2 regions of the Bradyrhizobium sp. 153 genome follow, and region 1 is predicted to be linked to the other one. Evidence: predicted binding sites of a transcription regulator. Region 1 holds the regulator's gene; the other holds the start of a gene.
The links. Region 1 encodes PhoB, which activates phosphate uptake and scavenging genes when phosphate is short. Its sites were predicted from a motif close to TGTCATNNANCTGTCAT; they were not measured.
Positions count from the first base shown of each region.

Region 2: IVA91_RS06085 (UDP-2,3-diacylglucosamine diphosphatase) is a predicted target of PhoB. The motif match lies at 3,552-3,568, and genes of this name have one in related genera.

Region 1 covers NZ_JADPKH010000037.1:261,299-268,872, reverse strand. Annotated here, with positions in the region: gene IVA91_RS11020 (Hsp33 family molecular chaperone) at 1-361, opposite strand, end outside; gene argF (ornithine carbamoyltransferase) at 517-1,440, opposite strand; gene IVA91_RS11010 (aspartate aminotransferase family protein) at 1,440-2,648, opposite strand; gene IVA91_RS11005 (GcrA family cell cycle regulator) at 3,117-3,629, shown strand; gene phoB (phosphate regulon transcriptional regulator PhoB) at 3,890-4,597, opposite strand; gene phoU (phosphate signaling complex protein PhoU) at 4,612-5,328, opposite strand; gene pstB (phosphate ABC transporter ATP-binding protein PstB) at 5,340-6,161, opposite strand; gene pstA (phosphate ABC transporter permease PstA) at 6,158-7,003, opposite strand; gene pstC (phosphate ABC transporter permease subunit PstC) at 7,008-7,574, opposite strand, start outside.
Region 2 covers NZ_JADPKH010000023.1:100,667-108,240, reverse strand. Annotated here, with positions in the region: gene IVA91_RS06110 (cystathionine gamma-synthase family protein) at 1-166, shown strand, start outside; gene IVA91_RS06105 (CHRD domain-containing protein) at 239-655, opposite strand; gene IVA91_RS06100 (cytochrome c) at 810-1,736, shown strand; gene IVA91_RS06095 (Lrp/AsnC family transcriptional regulator) at 1,884-2,129, opposite strand; gene thiD (bifunctional hydroxymethylpyrimidine kinase/phosphomethylpyrimidine kinase) at 2,577-3,377, shown strand; gene IVA91_RS06085 (UDP-2,3-diacylglucosamine diphosphatase) at 3,592-4,404, shown strand; gene IVA91_RS06080 (glycosyltransferase family 1 protein) at 4,404-5,447, shown strand; gene IVA91_RS06075 (threonine/serine dehydratase) at 5,512-6,495, shown strand; gene IVA91_RS06070 (caspase family protein) at 6,775-7,574, opposite strand, start outside.

The sequences.
Region 1 (7,574 bases):
CGAGACGCGCGGCATCGAAACGCGCATAGGCGCGCAGGCGATCCGGCGCCATGTAGTCGACGACAAGGAACGACACCGGACCGTCGGTTTGGGCCTGGAGGATGAAGCGGCCCTCGAATTTCAGCGCCGAGCCGAGCAACGTCGTCAGCACGATGGCCTCGCCGAGCAGCTTGCCGACGGGAGCGGGATAATCGTGCTTGGTGAGAATGTCGTCGAGCGCCGGACCGAGCCGCACCAAGCGGCCGCGCACGTCGAGTGCGTCGACCTCGTAGGGCAGCACGGCGTCATCGATCGGAACCGGTGATGGCGCGCGAACCGGGCCTTCTGGCCCGGTTTTCATGTCAGGGGATTGGGAAACCATGGCCGTGTATCTGGGGTCGGAGGTGGGAAATGGAAGGGGGCGCGAGGGAGTGTTCCCGAGGCAGTTATGATCACACACGATACTGCTGGTTCGGCGTCGTCCCGGCTTCTCGCCAGGACGACGAACCAAACCCACTTCGCCTTCACCAGGCTGCGCTACTTCACCGCGTCAAAGCACCAGGCCAGAATGCCCTTCTGCGCGTGCAGGCGGTTTTCGGCCTCGTCGAACACGACCGATTGCGGGCCGTCGATCACTTCATCCGTGACCTCCTCGCCGCGATGGGCAGGCAGGCAGTGCATGAACAGCGCGTCGGGCTTGGCCAGCGACATCAGCTTGGCATTGACCTGGTAGGGCTTGAGCACGTTGTGGCGGTGCTCGCCTTCCTTGTCGCCCATCGACACCCAGGTGTCGGTGACGACGCAGTCGGCGCCCCTCACGGCGGCTTCCGGATCGGTGCCGAGCACGATCGGCGCATTGGTCATCTTGATCCAATCGCGCATCGCCTTTTTCGGCGCGAGCTCCGGCGGCGTTGCGACGTTGAGCTGGAACTTGAAGCGCTCGGCGGCGTGGGCCCAGGACGCCAGCACGTTGTTGTCGTCGCCTGTCCAGGCCACCGTCTTGCCCTCGATCGGGCCGCGATGCTCCTCATAGGTCATGAGGTCGGCCATCACCTGGCAAGGGTGCGAACGGCGCGTCAGGCCGTTGATGACGGGCACGGTCGCATGGGCCGCAAGCTCCAGCAGCGCCTCGTGATTGAGGATGCGGATCATGATGGCGTCGACATAGCGCGACAGCACGCGCGCGGTGTCGGCGATGGTCTCGCCCCGGCCGAGCTGCATTTCGGCGCCGGTGAGCATGATGGGCTCGCCGCCGAGCTGGCGCATGGCGACGTCGAACGACACCCGCGTCCGCGTCGAGGGGCGCTCGAAGATCATCGCCAGCGTCTTGCCTTCGAGCGGCCTGACCGGCTGATGCGCCTTCTGCTTCGCCTTCATGGCGGAGGATGCGGCGAGCATGCGCTTGAGCTCCGACAGCGGGAGCTCGTTGATGTCGAGGAAGTGCTTTGGCGAATTGCTCATCAGCTTGCCGCCCGCTTGGTCTGACTGCACGAGATCGCCGCGCAGGCGCGCTCGAGCCGCCCGACGCTGTCCTCGATCTCGGCTTCGGTGACGATCAGAGGCGGTAGGAAGCGCACCACATTGTCGCCGGCGCCGACGGTGAGCAGCTTTTCGTTGCGCAGGGCGGTAACGAGATCACCCGAAGGCACGACCGCCTTGATGCCGATCAGGAGCCCCTCACCACGGACTTCGCTGACGACATCAGGATAGCGATCGATCACCGAGGCGAGCTTCTGCTTGAGCAGCAGCGACATCCTCTGCACGTGATCGAAAAAGCCGGGCTCGAGCATGACGTCGAGCACGGCGTTCGCAGCGGAAATCGCGAGCGGATTGCCGCCGAAGGTCGAGCCGTGCGAGCCGGGCGTCATGCCGGAGGCCGCTTCCGCGGTGGCAAGACAAGCGCCGATCGGGAAGCCGCCACCGAGCGCTTTCGCCAGCGACATCACGTCGGGGGTGACGCCGAGACGGCGATGCGCGAACAGATCGCCGGTGCGGCCCATGCCGGTCTGCACCTCGTCGAACGCGAGCAACAGGCCCTTCTCGTCACAGAGCTGACGCAGCGCCTTGAGGAAGGCGGGTGTTGACGAACGCACACCGCCCTCGCCCTGGATCGGCTCGATCAGGATGCCGGCGGTCTGCGGACCGATCGCCTTCTTCACGGCCTCGATATCGCCATGCGGGACCTGGTCGAAGCCATCCATGGGCGGGCCGAAACCTTCAAGATATTTTGCCGAGCCCGTCGCCGCCAACGTCGCCAGCGTGCGGCCGTGGAAGGCGCCTTCGAAGGTGATCATGCGATAGCGATCGGGATGGCCTTTGGCCGCATGATAGCGCCGCACGACCTTGATCACGCATTCCAACGCTTCGGCGCCGGAATTGCAGAAGAACACGAAGTCCGCGAAACTTTCGTTGCACAAACGCGTTGCAAGCCGTTCGCCATCGGGACTCTGGAACAGGTTCGACATGTGCCAGAGCTTGGTCGCCTGCTCCTGCAATGCCTTGACCAACGCAGGATGGGCGTGGCCGAGCGCGTTCACGGCGACGCCCGAGGTGAAATCGAGATAGCGATCGCCATTGGTCGCGATCAGCCAGCAGCCTTCGCCGCGCTCGAAGCCAAGGTCCGCCCTGGCGAAAACGGGAAGCAGATGCGGCGCGGCGCTGTTGGTCATGACCATCACTTGGATGTTGCATTTGGACGTTGAGACCTGCCTGGCATGCCTTGCGCAGCGCACCATTGACCGGTCCGGAAAACGAAACGTGCCGCCTTTTAAGGGCGGCACGCGTCACCATCTTATGCCTGGCAAGACGGGTGTCAATGCCGCCCGGAAAGCCTCGCGAAACGCGAAATCCGTAGTCTTGCGGTGCCGATCTTGCGGGGTTTTCACCACGGAACATGTGGAAGCGAGTCGGCGGACTCTTGCGCGGGAGTCACGCCATATTGTAGCGTTTGGACTGTCAGATACGACATCTCGTGCAGCGGTTCTGATCCCAAGAGTCCTCATGTACCGGCGTAAACGTTCGGGCGTCAGTCACGCGCCCGGCGAGCCTTAAGGGATTCTGACGGCACGGGTTTTTCAAGGCTTAAGCATTCGCTGTGAGGCCCCAGGATGGCGGCGCGCAACGAGGGAAAGGGTGCAATGACGGTTTTGACCTGGTCCGACGATCGCGTCGAGCAGCTGAAAAAGCTCTGGGAGGCCGGACTTTCGGCCAGCCAGATCGCGGCCGAGCTCGGCAATGTGACCCGCAATGCCGTGATCGGCAAAGTGCACAGGCTCGGCCTGTCGGGCCGCGCCAAGAGCCCTTCATCGGCAGCGCCGCGGCCGCGCAAGGCGCGGCCCGCGCAGCATATGATGCGGGTGACCCGGCCGATCTCGCGCGGCAACACCGCGCTGGCGCAGGCCTTCGAGGTCGAGGTGGAGGCCGAACCGGTCACCTACGACAACGTGGTGCCGATGAGTCAGCGGCTGTCGCTGCTGGAATTGAACGAGGCGACGTGCCACTGGCCGGTCGGCGATCCCTCCAGCCCGGACTTCTTCTTCTGTGGCGGCAAGGCGCTGTCAGGCCTGCCCTACTGCGCCCAGCACTCGCGCGTCGCCTATCAGCCGGCAGCGGATCGCCGGCGGGCGGCACCGAAGCCGAGCACGCGGTGATTATTTCCTGAGATCGAACCGGCAGCCGTCACGCGGTGACGGCGCAACAAACCCGACGTCGTCCCGGACAAGCGAAGCGCCGGACCGGGACCGATAGCCACCGCAAGCCGTGGTTACGGGGACTCGGAGTTACCTTTTCGCGCAACAACCACGTCCTGTGGCTATGCGTCCGGATCGGCGCTTCGCTCCGGACAACGCTGCGCGTTGCCGGGAGCTACGCTTGTCCGGGACGACGACCGAGCTTGGTGACGCAGTTGGGCCTACGTCTGCTCCGCCTTTGCAAACCGATCATCCAGCGCATAACCCGCGCCGCGGACGGTGCGGATCGGGTCCTGCTCGCGGCCGAGATTGAGCAGCTTGCGCAGGCGGCCGATATGGACGTCGACGGTGCGCTCGTCGATGTAGATGTCGCGGCCCCAGACGCTGTCGAGCAGCTGCTCGCGCGAGAACACGCGGCCGGGATGCTCCAGGAAGAACTCCAGCAGGCGATATTCGGTCGGGCCGAGATCGATCGGCCGGCCCGAGCGCGCGACGCGGCGCTTGTCGCGATCGAGCTCGATGTCGCCATAGGCGAGCACGGTGGCGAGCCGCTCGGGGCTTGCGCGCCGCAGAAGGCCCTTCACGCGCGCGAGCAGCTCCGGCACCGAGAACGGCTTGACGATGTAGTCATCGGCGCCGGTCGCAAGACCCCGCACCCGCTCGCTTTCCTCGCCGCGCGCGGTCAGCATGATGATCGGGAGCTGCTTGGTCTCGGGACGGGTGCGCAGCCGCCGACACAACTCGATGCCGGACAGTCCCGGCAGCATCCAGTCGAGCACGATCAGATCGGGGATGTGTTCCTTGAGGCGGGTGTCGGCGTCGTCGCCGCGCATTACCGTCTCCACGTCATAGCCGTCGCCTTCGAGGTTGTAACGGAGAAGCTCGGTGAGAGCTTCCTCGTCCTCAACCACCATAATGCGTGCGCCCATGTTGTCGTCGCTCCCTAGGTATTCGGTACCGTCGTGGCGAAGGTCGTCATGTCGCCCTTCGGCCGCTTGTCGGTGATCGCCTGCCCCTCGATCATGTAGAACACGGTCTCGGCGATGTTGGTGGCGTGATCACCGATGCGCTCGATGTTCTTGGCGCAAAACATCAGATGGATGCAGAACGAGATGTTGCGCGGATCCTCCATCATATAGGTGAGGAGCTCGCGGAACAGAGAGGTGCAGATGGCGTCCACTTCCTCGTCGCCCTTCCACACCGCCATCGCCGCCGGCAAATCGTGCGCGGCATAGGCATCCAGCACCGACTTGACCTGCTGCTGCACGAGGTCGGTCATGTGCTCCAGGCCGCGGAACAGTTTCAGCGGATGGAAGTCCGTCTCCAGCGCCGCAACGCGCTTGCCCATGTTCTTGGCGAGGTCGCCGATGCGCTCGAGATCGGTGGCAACGCGCATGGCGCCGACGATCTCGCGTAAATCCACCGCCATCGGCTGGCGGCGGGCGATGGTGAGCACGGCGCGCTCCTCGATGCGCTTCTGAAGCGCGTCGAGCTCGGCATCGGTGGTGACGACGCGCTGGCCGAGCGCGACGTCGCGGCGGATCAGCGCGTCGACGGAATCGACGATCATGCGCTCGGCGATGCCGCCCATCTCGGCGACGAGGCGAGTGAGCTCCTGGAGGTCGGTATCGAAGGCCTTTGCGGTATGTTCAGTACCCATGTCCCGTCTCCTCAGCCGAACCGGCCGGTGATGTAATCCTGCGTACGCCGGTCGCTCGGCGACGTGAAGATCTTGCTGGTGTCGTCGAACTCGATCAGCTCGCCGAGATACATGAAGGCGGTTTTATCAGAGACGCGCGCCGCCTGCTGCATGTTGTGGGTGACGATCGCGATCGTGTAGTTCTCGGACAATTCCTGGATCAGCTCCTCGACCTTGGCGGTCGAGATCGGGTCGAGCGCCGAGCAGGGCTCATCGAACAAGATCACTTCGGGCCGCACCGCGACCGTGCGGGCGATGCAGAGGCGCTGCTGCTGGCCGCCGGAGAGCGACAAGCCGGACGCGTTGAGCTTATCCTTGACCTCGTTCCACAGCGCGCCGCCGCGCAGCGCCTTCTCGACGCGGTCGTCCATCTCGGACTTCGAGATCTTCTCGTAGAGGCGGATGCCGAAGGCGATGTTCTCGTAGATCGTCATCGGGAACGGCGTCGGTTTCTGGAACACCATGCCGACCCGGGCGCGCAGCAGGTTGAGGTCCAGCTTGGGATCGAGGATATTGGTCTGGTCGAGCAACAGCTGGCCGGTGGCGCGCTGGCCCGGATAGAGATCGTACATCCGGTTGAAGATGCGCAGCAGGGTCGACTTGCCGCAGCCCGACGGGCCGATGAAGGCCGTGACGCGGTTGGTGCCGAGGGCCAGATTGATGTTCTTCAGCGCGTGGTGCTCACCGTAGTAGAAATTGAGGTTGCGCGCGGTGACCTTGGCAGGCGCCTCGGGTAGCGGCTGTGAGCCGGGATGAACGGTCGGCGCACTTACGGAAACAGACATTTCACTCATTTTGCAGTCCTCTCGGCGCCAAGGATGCGCGCGCCAATGTTCAGGGCAAGCACGGTCAGGGTGATGAGCAGCGCCCCACTCCAGGCGAGCTGCTTCCAATAGGCGTAGGGGCTCTGCACGAAGTTGTTGATGGTGACAGGCAGGTTGGCCATCGTCTTGTCGAGGCCGAGGCTGAAGAACTGGTTCGACAGCGCCGTGAACAGCAGCGGCGCGGTCTCGCCGGCGACGCGCGCAGTCGCCAGCAGCACGCCGGTGATCAGGCCGGAGCGCGCGGCACGATAGGCGATCCGTTTGATCACCAGCGAGCGCGGCAGGCCGAGCGCGCTGGCAGCCTCACGCAGCGGGTTCGGCACCAGCAGCAACATGTCTTCGGTGGTGCGCACCACGACCGGGATCACGATCACGGCGAGCGCCAGCGCGCCGGCGATCGCCGAGAAGCCGCGCATCGGCACCACCACCGCGCCGTAGATGAACAGGCCGATGATGATCGAAGGCGCCGAGAGCAGGATGTCGTTGATGAAGCGGATCACCGAGGTCAGCTTGTCGTTGCGGCCGTACTCGGCGAGATAGGTGCCGGCGAACAGGCCGAGCGGCGCGCCGATGCCGACGCCGATCACGGTCATGATCAGCGAGCCGACGATGGCGTTGAGCAGGCCGCCCTCGTTCGATCCGGGCGGGGGCGTGTTCTCGGTGAAGACCTGGTAGTTGAGCCCGGCCAGGCCATTGTAAAGCAGCGTGATCAGAATCAGCGCGAGCCAAGTGACGCCGAAGGCGGCGGCTGCGATGCAGAGACCGCGGATGACGATGTCCCAGCGGCGACGGCGCGAATAGATCGGGTTCATGGCGTCACTTTCCGGCCTTGGTTTCCAGCCGCATCAGCATCAGCCGCGCGGCCGCGAGCACGAAGAACGTCAGCACGAACAGGAGCAGGCCGAGCAGGATCAGGCCGGACTGGTGCAGGCCGTCACTCTCGGCGAATTCGGAGGCGATCGCCGCCGAGATCGTGGTGCCCGGAGCGAAGATCGACGAGGAGATGCGGAACGAGTTGCCGATGATGAAGGTCACCGCCATCGTCTCGCCGAGCGCGCGACCGAGCGCCAGCATGACGCCGCCGATGATGCCGACGCGGGTGTAGGGGATCACCACGCTGCGGACGACTTCCCAGGTGGTGCAGCCGACGCCGTAGGCGGCTTCCTTCAGCACCGGCGGCACCGTCTTGAACACGTCGACCGAGATCGAGGTGATGAAGGGCAGCACCATGATGGCGAGGATCAGCGCGGCATTGAACAGGCTGAGATAGGACGGCGGACCTGCGAAGATCGCCCCCAGCACGGGGACGCCGTCGAAGACCCTGATCATGAACGGCTGGAAGGTGTTGGCCAGGAACGGGCCCAGCACGAAGAAGCCCCACAT
Region 2 (7,574 bases), on a different contig from region 1:
AACGGAATCGCTTGCCAGCCTGCCCGCGACGATGACCCATTCCGGCGTTCCCGCCGACATCCGCCGGAAAATCGGTGTCCTCGATTCCACGATCCGGCTGTCGATCGGCATCGAACATCCGTCGGACCTGATCGCAGATCTCACGCAGGCACTGAACGCGGCTTGAGCGTGGCGAGAATCGAACAGGCCGGGCGCCCCTCCTGCGCCCGGCCCTTCCGCGACGACGCAGCGTTTGCGCTTACTTCGTCACTTGGCCGCGGATCTCGCCGCCGGGGTTCGCCGCCGTGTGGATGTTGATGTAGTACTTGCCGCCGAGCAGATCGGCGGCCTGCGCCTCGGTGAGCGTCGCTTCGCCTTTGACCGGGCTCGATGTCGCATTCGGGATCGCGACCGCAACGCCGGCGTTCTTGCCCGCTTCGGCCGGGCCATGAAAATGAGCGGCTGTGGCAGGGCCAGAGAGCCCGGAATAGGTGACAGTCCAGGACAATTTCTTGCTGGCGGCATCGTAGTCCAGATCGGCCGTTCCGGTGCCGCTGCTGGTCGTTGCCGGCACCTCGGACTTGGCATCGAGCGTTGCTTTCAGCTTTTCGGCGCTGGCCGGCCCTGCGAAAGCAGCGGCCGCGAGCACTGACACGGCGATGACGGTCTTGTTCATAACATTCTCCCTGCTGAACCCGTTTGGGCTGCTAAACTTCCAACAGCCGATGTTTCAGTTTATTCCCGTCTCCAGCCGGGGCAGGCTAAATTCTTCGTGGCTGGAGCCGCGCGCAGATCGGTCGTAGGTTCGCCGCCAGAACGAATGGACGTGCATGTTGCAACGAACAATTCTCGTGGCGCTGCTTGCCGCGCTTGCCGCAGGTGGCGTCTATTGGTGGCTCAGCGCGCCCGTAGTGGCAGCCGCGAGCACCACGCCGCCGCACGCGCCTGATCTTGCCAATGGCGAGGTGATGTTCAACGCCGGCGGCTGCGCGTCCTGCCATGCCGTTCCCAATCAGCCTGATCGTCTCAGGCTCGGTGGCGGCGTCGCGATCAAGTCGCCGTTCGGAACGTTTCACGCGCCGAACATCTCGCCCGATCCGAATGACGGCATCGGCAAATGGAACGACGCGGATTTCGTCAACGCGGTGATGCACGGGGTCTCGCCGGCCGGGCAGCACTATTTTCCGGCGTTTCCGTATACGTCCTATCGGCACGCCAGACGTGAGGATGTGCTCGACCTCTTTGCCTATCTGAAAACGCTACCGCCTGTTGCGGGCAAGGTGCGCGACCATGATGTCAGTTTTCCCTTCAACATCCGGCGCAATGTCGGCATCTGGAAATTCTTATTTCTGGACGGCAAGCCCTTCGTCGCCGACGGCGCGAAGTCGCCGGCATGGAATCGCGGCGCCTATCTCGTGAACAGTTTGGGCCATTGCGCCGAATGCCACAGCCCGCGCAACGCGCTTGGCGGCATCATCGCGAGCGAGCGGTTTGCCGGCGGGCCCAATCCGGAAGGCGAGGGCTGGGTCCCCAACATCACCCAGAAGCGCCTTGGCGAGTGGAGCGCGAAGGACATCGCCTATTTCCTCAAAACTGGCGAACTGCCCGATGGCGACAGCGTCGGCGGCGCAATGACGCGCGTGATCAAGAACACCTCGCAACTGCCGGACGCGGATCTCGCGGCAATGGCGGAGTACGTCAAATCGCTGCCGCCGGTGGACGGCCCGATGCCGCCCAAGCGCAAGCAGGGCAGCTAGTGCGTGATGAAGGTTAGCTCGATCCTGAGACTGTAACCCCTCACGCGGATCGCATCTATCGATGCGATCCGACCTCTCCCTCCGGGAGAGGTGAACCGTTGGCTCGCACGATATAAACCAAACTTATCCCGCATCGATGACGCAGCGTTAGCCGGTGCCGAACGCCTTGAAGGTGATGATGGTGAGGGTGTCCTGGATGCCTGGCAGCACTTGCACCTTCTCGTTGACGAAATGGCCGATGTCGGTGTCCTTGTCGACGTAGAACTTCACCAGGAGGTCGTATTGACCGGCCGTGGAGTAGATCTCAGAGGCGATCTCGGCTTCCGCGAGCGCATTGGCGACCACATAGGACTGGCCGAGCTTGCATTTGATCTGGACGAAAAAGGGAACCATCGCGGTCACTCCGAAAGCACATCTAGCCGGCTAATAGGCCAAAATCGACCGGATTTAGCAAGCGAACTTGCCGCCCCCGATGCGGGTCCGGCGCTCAGAAGGTGACGGCCGCCGCGGCGAATGCATCCCTGAGCCGCTGCGCGAGCTCGATCTTGCGATACGGCTTGGTCAGCACGATCGCTTGCGCATGCGCGCGGCCCGGATTCAAGCTGGGCGCGATCCGCAAAGGCCATGATCATGCCGAAGCCCGAGCTCGTCCTGATCTCGACATTTGCGATTTGCGCGCAAGGCTCCCGCCAAATGGCTTTTCGGGTCCGGGCGGGCCTTAGCTGGAGCACGGCTGTGTAGCGAATCGGCGTGGCTTGCCGCTGGTCGCGCTTGCTGGTGTTCCACGGTCGCGCTAGGACAGGCCATGGCGGTGTCCGGATCAAGCAGATGTCTCCCGCGATGACGACGCCCGTGGCGCTCACCATCGCCGGCTCCGATTCGAGCGGGGGCGCCGGCATCCAGGCGGACCTGAAGACTTTTGCCGCGCTCGGCGTCTATGGCGCCTCCGCCATCACGGCGTTGACGGCGCAGAACACGCGCGGCGTCACGGGTATTCACGCGGTGCCGGCCGAGTTCGTCACCGCGCAGATCGATGCGGTGTTTTCCGATCTGGACGTCGGCGCTGTAAAAATCGGCATGGTGGCCCAGGCCGCCAGCATTGAGGCGATCGCGGCCGCGCTGTCGCGCTGGGCGCCCCGGCACGTGGTGCTCGATCCCGTGATGGTGGCAACATCCGGCGACCGGCTGCTGGCCTCCGAGGCCGTCAAGGCGTTGCGCGCGAGACTGATACCGCTGGCGTCGGTGATCACGCCGAACCTGCCCGAGGCCGCCGCGCTGCTCGATGCACCGGTCGCGGCCAACGAGGCCGAGATCGAAAGCCAGGGGCGCTGCCTTCTGGCGCTCGGCTGCCGCGCGGTCCTGATCAAGGGAGGACACGGCGAGGGCGCGGAGAGCGTCGACTATCTGGTTGATGCCGGCAACGCCATCGCGCTCGCGGCGCCCCGCCTTGCCACCAAGAACACCCATGGTACCGGCTGCTCGCTGTCCTCGGCCGTCGCGGCGGGTCTCGCCAGAGGCGAGGAGCTCGCGCAGGCGGTCCGCAGCGCCAAGGCCTGGATCAGCGCTGCGATTGGCGCCGCCGACCGCTTCAGCGTCGGCCACGGCCACGGGCCGATCCATCATTTCCATAAGTTCTACTGACGACCGCTCGCTCAAGCGGGAGAGGGAGCGCCTGCCCTCCGGGCTTCCAGTGCGAATCTGATCTTGGACGAGGCGCTGCGCGCCATGTCGCCTGATTGTCGCATGCGACTGATATTCGCAGGGCAGGCGAGGCAAGGCGTGATTCGTATCGGAACGTGCCTCAAGAGTTCAATCGGTCATCCCCCTGTCACGGGACATTGTTACAGGCTGGCGCATGGGAAGTTACGATGTGAGTGACGAGAGCCCGGAGCGGCGCTTTCGCACGTTGTTCATCTCCGACGTCCATCTCGGAGCCCGCGGTTCTCAAGCCGATCTTCTGCTGGACTTCCTGCGCTACCACGATGCCGACACCATCTATCTCGTCGGCGACATCGTCGACGGCTGGGCGCTGAAATCGAGCTGGCACTGGCCGCAATCCCATAACGACCTCGTCCAGAAGCTGCTGCGCAAGGCGCGCAAGGGCGCCAAGGTCATCTACATTCCCGGCAATCACGACGAGTTCCTGCGCAACTATTACGGCACGCATTTCGGCGGCATCGACGTGGTCGAGAACACCGTTCATACCGGCGTCGACGGCAAGCGCTATCTCGTCATTCACGGCGACATCTTCGACCTCGTGGTGCAGAACGCGCGCTGGCTCGCTCATCTCGGTGACAAGGCCTACGATTTCGCGATCCAGATGAACCGCCTCGTCAACTTCTTCCGCCGCTTGTTCGGCGTGCCCTATTGGTCGCTGTCGCAATGGGCCAAGCAGAAGGTCAAGAACGCCGTCAACTATATCGGCGCGTTCGAACAGGCGCTCGCCGCCGAAGCGCGACGTCACGACGCGGACGGCGTGATCTGCGGCCACATCCATTACGCTGTGATCCGCGACGAGGCCGGCATTCGCTACATGAATTGCGGCGACTGGGTCGAGAGCTGCACCGCGCTGGTCGAGCACGACGACGGCCGTTTCGAGATCATCACCTGGGCGGATCATTTGCAGAAGCCGGCAACCGTCCCGCAGGTCGCGGCAAGAGCTGCCTGATGCGCATCCTGGTCGCGACCGACGCCTGGCACCCGCAAGTCAACGGTGTGGTTCGGATGCTGACCAAGCTGGCCGACGCCGCAGAGGGGCTCGGCGTCGCGTTCACGTTCCTGACGCCGCAATCGTTCCGCACCTTTGCGATGCCGAGCTATCGCGACGTGCGCCTCGCCATGCCGCGCCCGGCGCGAATTGCAAAGCTGATCGAAGAAGCACGCCCGGACAGCATCCACATCGCGACGGAGGGGCCGATCGGCCTGATGGTCCGCCGCTATTGCCGCCAGCGCAAGCTGCCGTTCACGACCAGCTTCCATACCCGCTTTCCAGAATATGTCCGAGCTCGCGTGCCGGTGCCGGGCTCGCTGATCTGGCGCGCGCTGCGCCGCTTCCATGCGCCCAGCCGCGCCGTGATGGCGGCGACGCCTGCGCTCGCGCGCGAGCTCGCCGAGCGCGGCTTCGACAATGTCGTGCTGTGGCCGCGCGGCGTCGACACCCATTTGTTCCATCCCCGCGCGATCGACCTCTGTCTGCCGGCGCCGGTGTTCCTCTCGGTCGGCCGGGTCGCGGTGGAGAAGAACCTCGAGGCCTTTCTCGACCTCGACCTGCCCGGCACCAAGGTGATCGTCGGTGACGGTCCGGCGCGTGCCTCGCTCGAAGAGGCCTATCCCGATGCGATCTTCCTCGGCGAGAAGCACGGCGAGGCGCTGGCGGAAATCTATGCTGCGGCCGACGTCTTCGTGTTCCCGAGCAAGACCGACACGTTCGGCCTGGTCCTGCTGGAGGCTCTCGCGAGTGGCCTGCCGGTGGCGGCCTTTCCGGTGAAGGGGCCCCGCGACGTGATCGGCCATGCGCCGGTCGGCGCGCTCGATCACGATCTGCGCAACGCCTGCTTTGCCGCGCTCGACATCTCCAGGCAGGACTGCGTCGCGTTCGCCGCCAATTACACCTGGGAGGGGTCGGCCCGGGCCTTCGTGGCCAGCATCGAGGCGCTGGGCGCGGTGCTGCCCTGCCGGAACGGGGCGGAACAGCCGCGCTTCGTGGCCTAATCGACCAAAAATCCTCGCGGGGAGGTGTCTTGCTCGCGGCTCCCAGGCCGCGATAAGGTCTGATATGACCGAACAGCTCCTCCCGGTCGGCCCCGCCGACATCGACGCCGCAGCGCGCGTGATCGCGCCTTACGCCATCCGCACCCCGCTGTTGTCTTTCCCCGTGCTCAACGAGCGCGTCGGCGCAAAGGTCTTCCTGAAGCCGGAGATGCTCCAGCGCACCGGCTCGTTCAAGTTCCGCGGTGCCTTCAACAAGGTATTCTCGATCCCGCAGGACAAGCGCGCCGGCGGCATCGTCGCATTCTCCTCCGGCAACCACGCCCAGGGCGTGGCCGCCGCGGCGAAGATCCTCGACATGCAGGCGACCATCGTGATGCCAGCGGATGCGCCGCTGTCCAAGCGCGAGCGCACCAAATCCTACGGCGCCGAGGTCGTGCTGTACGATCGCGACCGCGACGACCGCGAGGCGATCTCGCGCGGCATTGCCGAGAAGCGCGGTGCGACGCTGGTCAAGCCGTATGACGATCCCTTCGTGATTGCGGGGCAGGGCACCGCCGGCCGCGAGATCGCCGAGGACATGGCGGGCCTCGGCCTTGCCCCCGACGTCGTGGTGGCACCGGCTTCCGGCGGCGGCCTGATCGCGGGCGTCGCGACGGCCGTGAAGGCGCGCTATCCGCTGGCCGAAATCGTGGTCGCGGAGCCCGAGGCGTTCGACGATCACGGCATTTCGCTGACCGCGGGTCATCGCGAGCCGCATCCGCCGGCAGGCCGCACCATCTGCGATGCGCTGATGGCCCTGATGCCCGGCGAGATGACGTTTGCGATCAACAGCAAGCTGCTCGCGCGCGGTGTCACCGCGTCGGATACCGAAGTCGGTGCTGCCGTGGCGTTTGCCTATCGCGAGCTCAAGCTCGTGGTGGAGCCGGGCGGCGCCGTGGGCCTTGCCGCGCTGCTGGCGGGACGTCTCGACGTCGCCGGCAAGAACGTCGTCATCGTGCTCTCCGGCGGCAATGTCGATGCGGATCTGTTCGCCGAGCTGGTGGCTTAATGGATTCCGGGCTTGCGCCTCTAGGCGCATGCCGGAATGACGATGTGCAAGAGCTGACGTGAAGAAGGGGCAGAGCGTTGCCGCTCTACCCGTTTTGCATTTGTGGCTTGGCGGATTCAGCTGGCCCCTTGCTCGGTGCAACCTCTCCCGCTTGCGGGGGAGGTCGGCGCGAAGCGCCGGGTGGGGGCTCTTTCCTTTTGCGAGGGCCTCGACTGTGGAAGCACCCTCTCCCCAAACCTCCCCCGCAAGCGGGGGAGGGCGCGCACCTTCTCCGCGCGGTCAGTGCATGAAGCTCCGGCGATTGTTACCGCCCATGCTCGGCGCCTCGTTCATCGACTGGCGAAAGTTGTTGCCGCTGTTGACCATGCGGGTCGGCATCGTGTTGAGCTGCGGACGATTGTTCGCCACGTTGTTCTGGACCTGCACCTTGTTCAGCGGATTGTTGTTGAGCTTCACGATACCGGTGTTGCCATTGTTGATGCGGATCGGGTGGTTCGGGGTCTGAACGTTGACCGGCTTCGGCTCGACGTTCGGGCCGCCCTTGCCGACATTGACCGGCATGCTCACGATCTTGCCGGGTTTGCCGTTGGCGTTGCCGCCATTCGGCATGGTGTTGGTCGGCGCAGGCAGGGTGACGATCTTGCCCGGGGTCTGCGATGGCGTGCCGTTCTGCTGGTTCGGCTGGTTGTTGCCTGCCGGCAGGTTGACGATGTGGCCGCCATTGCCGAGCTTGCCGATCACATTGCCGTCGAGCGGCTTCTGCACGACCGGCAGATTGCCGTTCACATGCGCGCCGCCATTGCCCTGCTGCATCAGCGGCATGTATTTGGGCTGACCAACATCGCCGATCTTGAGCGTCGGGGCGATGTTCTGCGGCGCCAGGAATTTGGTCGCCTGCATCAACGGGATCTCCTTCGGCTGCGCCTGCAGCTTCAGCGCGACTTGCGCATAGGGGCTGTTGCTGAAGCTGTCATGGAAGCTCTTGTAGCCAACAGGCGAATTCGCAAGCACAGCCTTGTGCCAGGCCTGCGAGATCAGGAGATTGTTGAGCAGCCAGCGGACGTGGTCGCAAAGCGGGT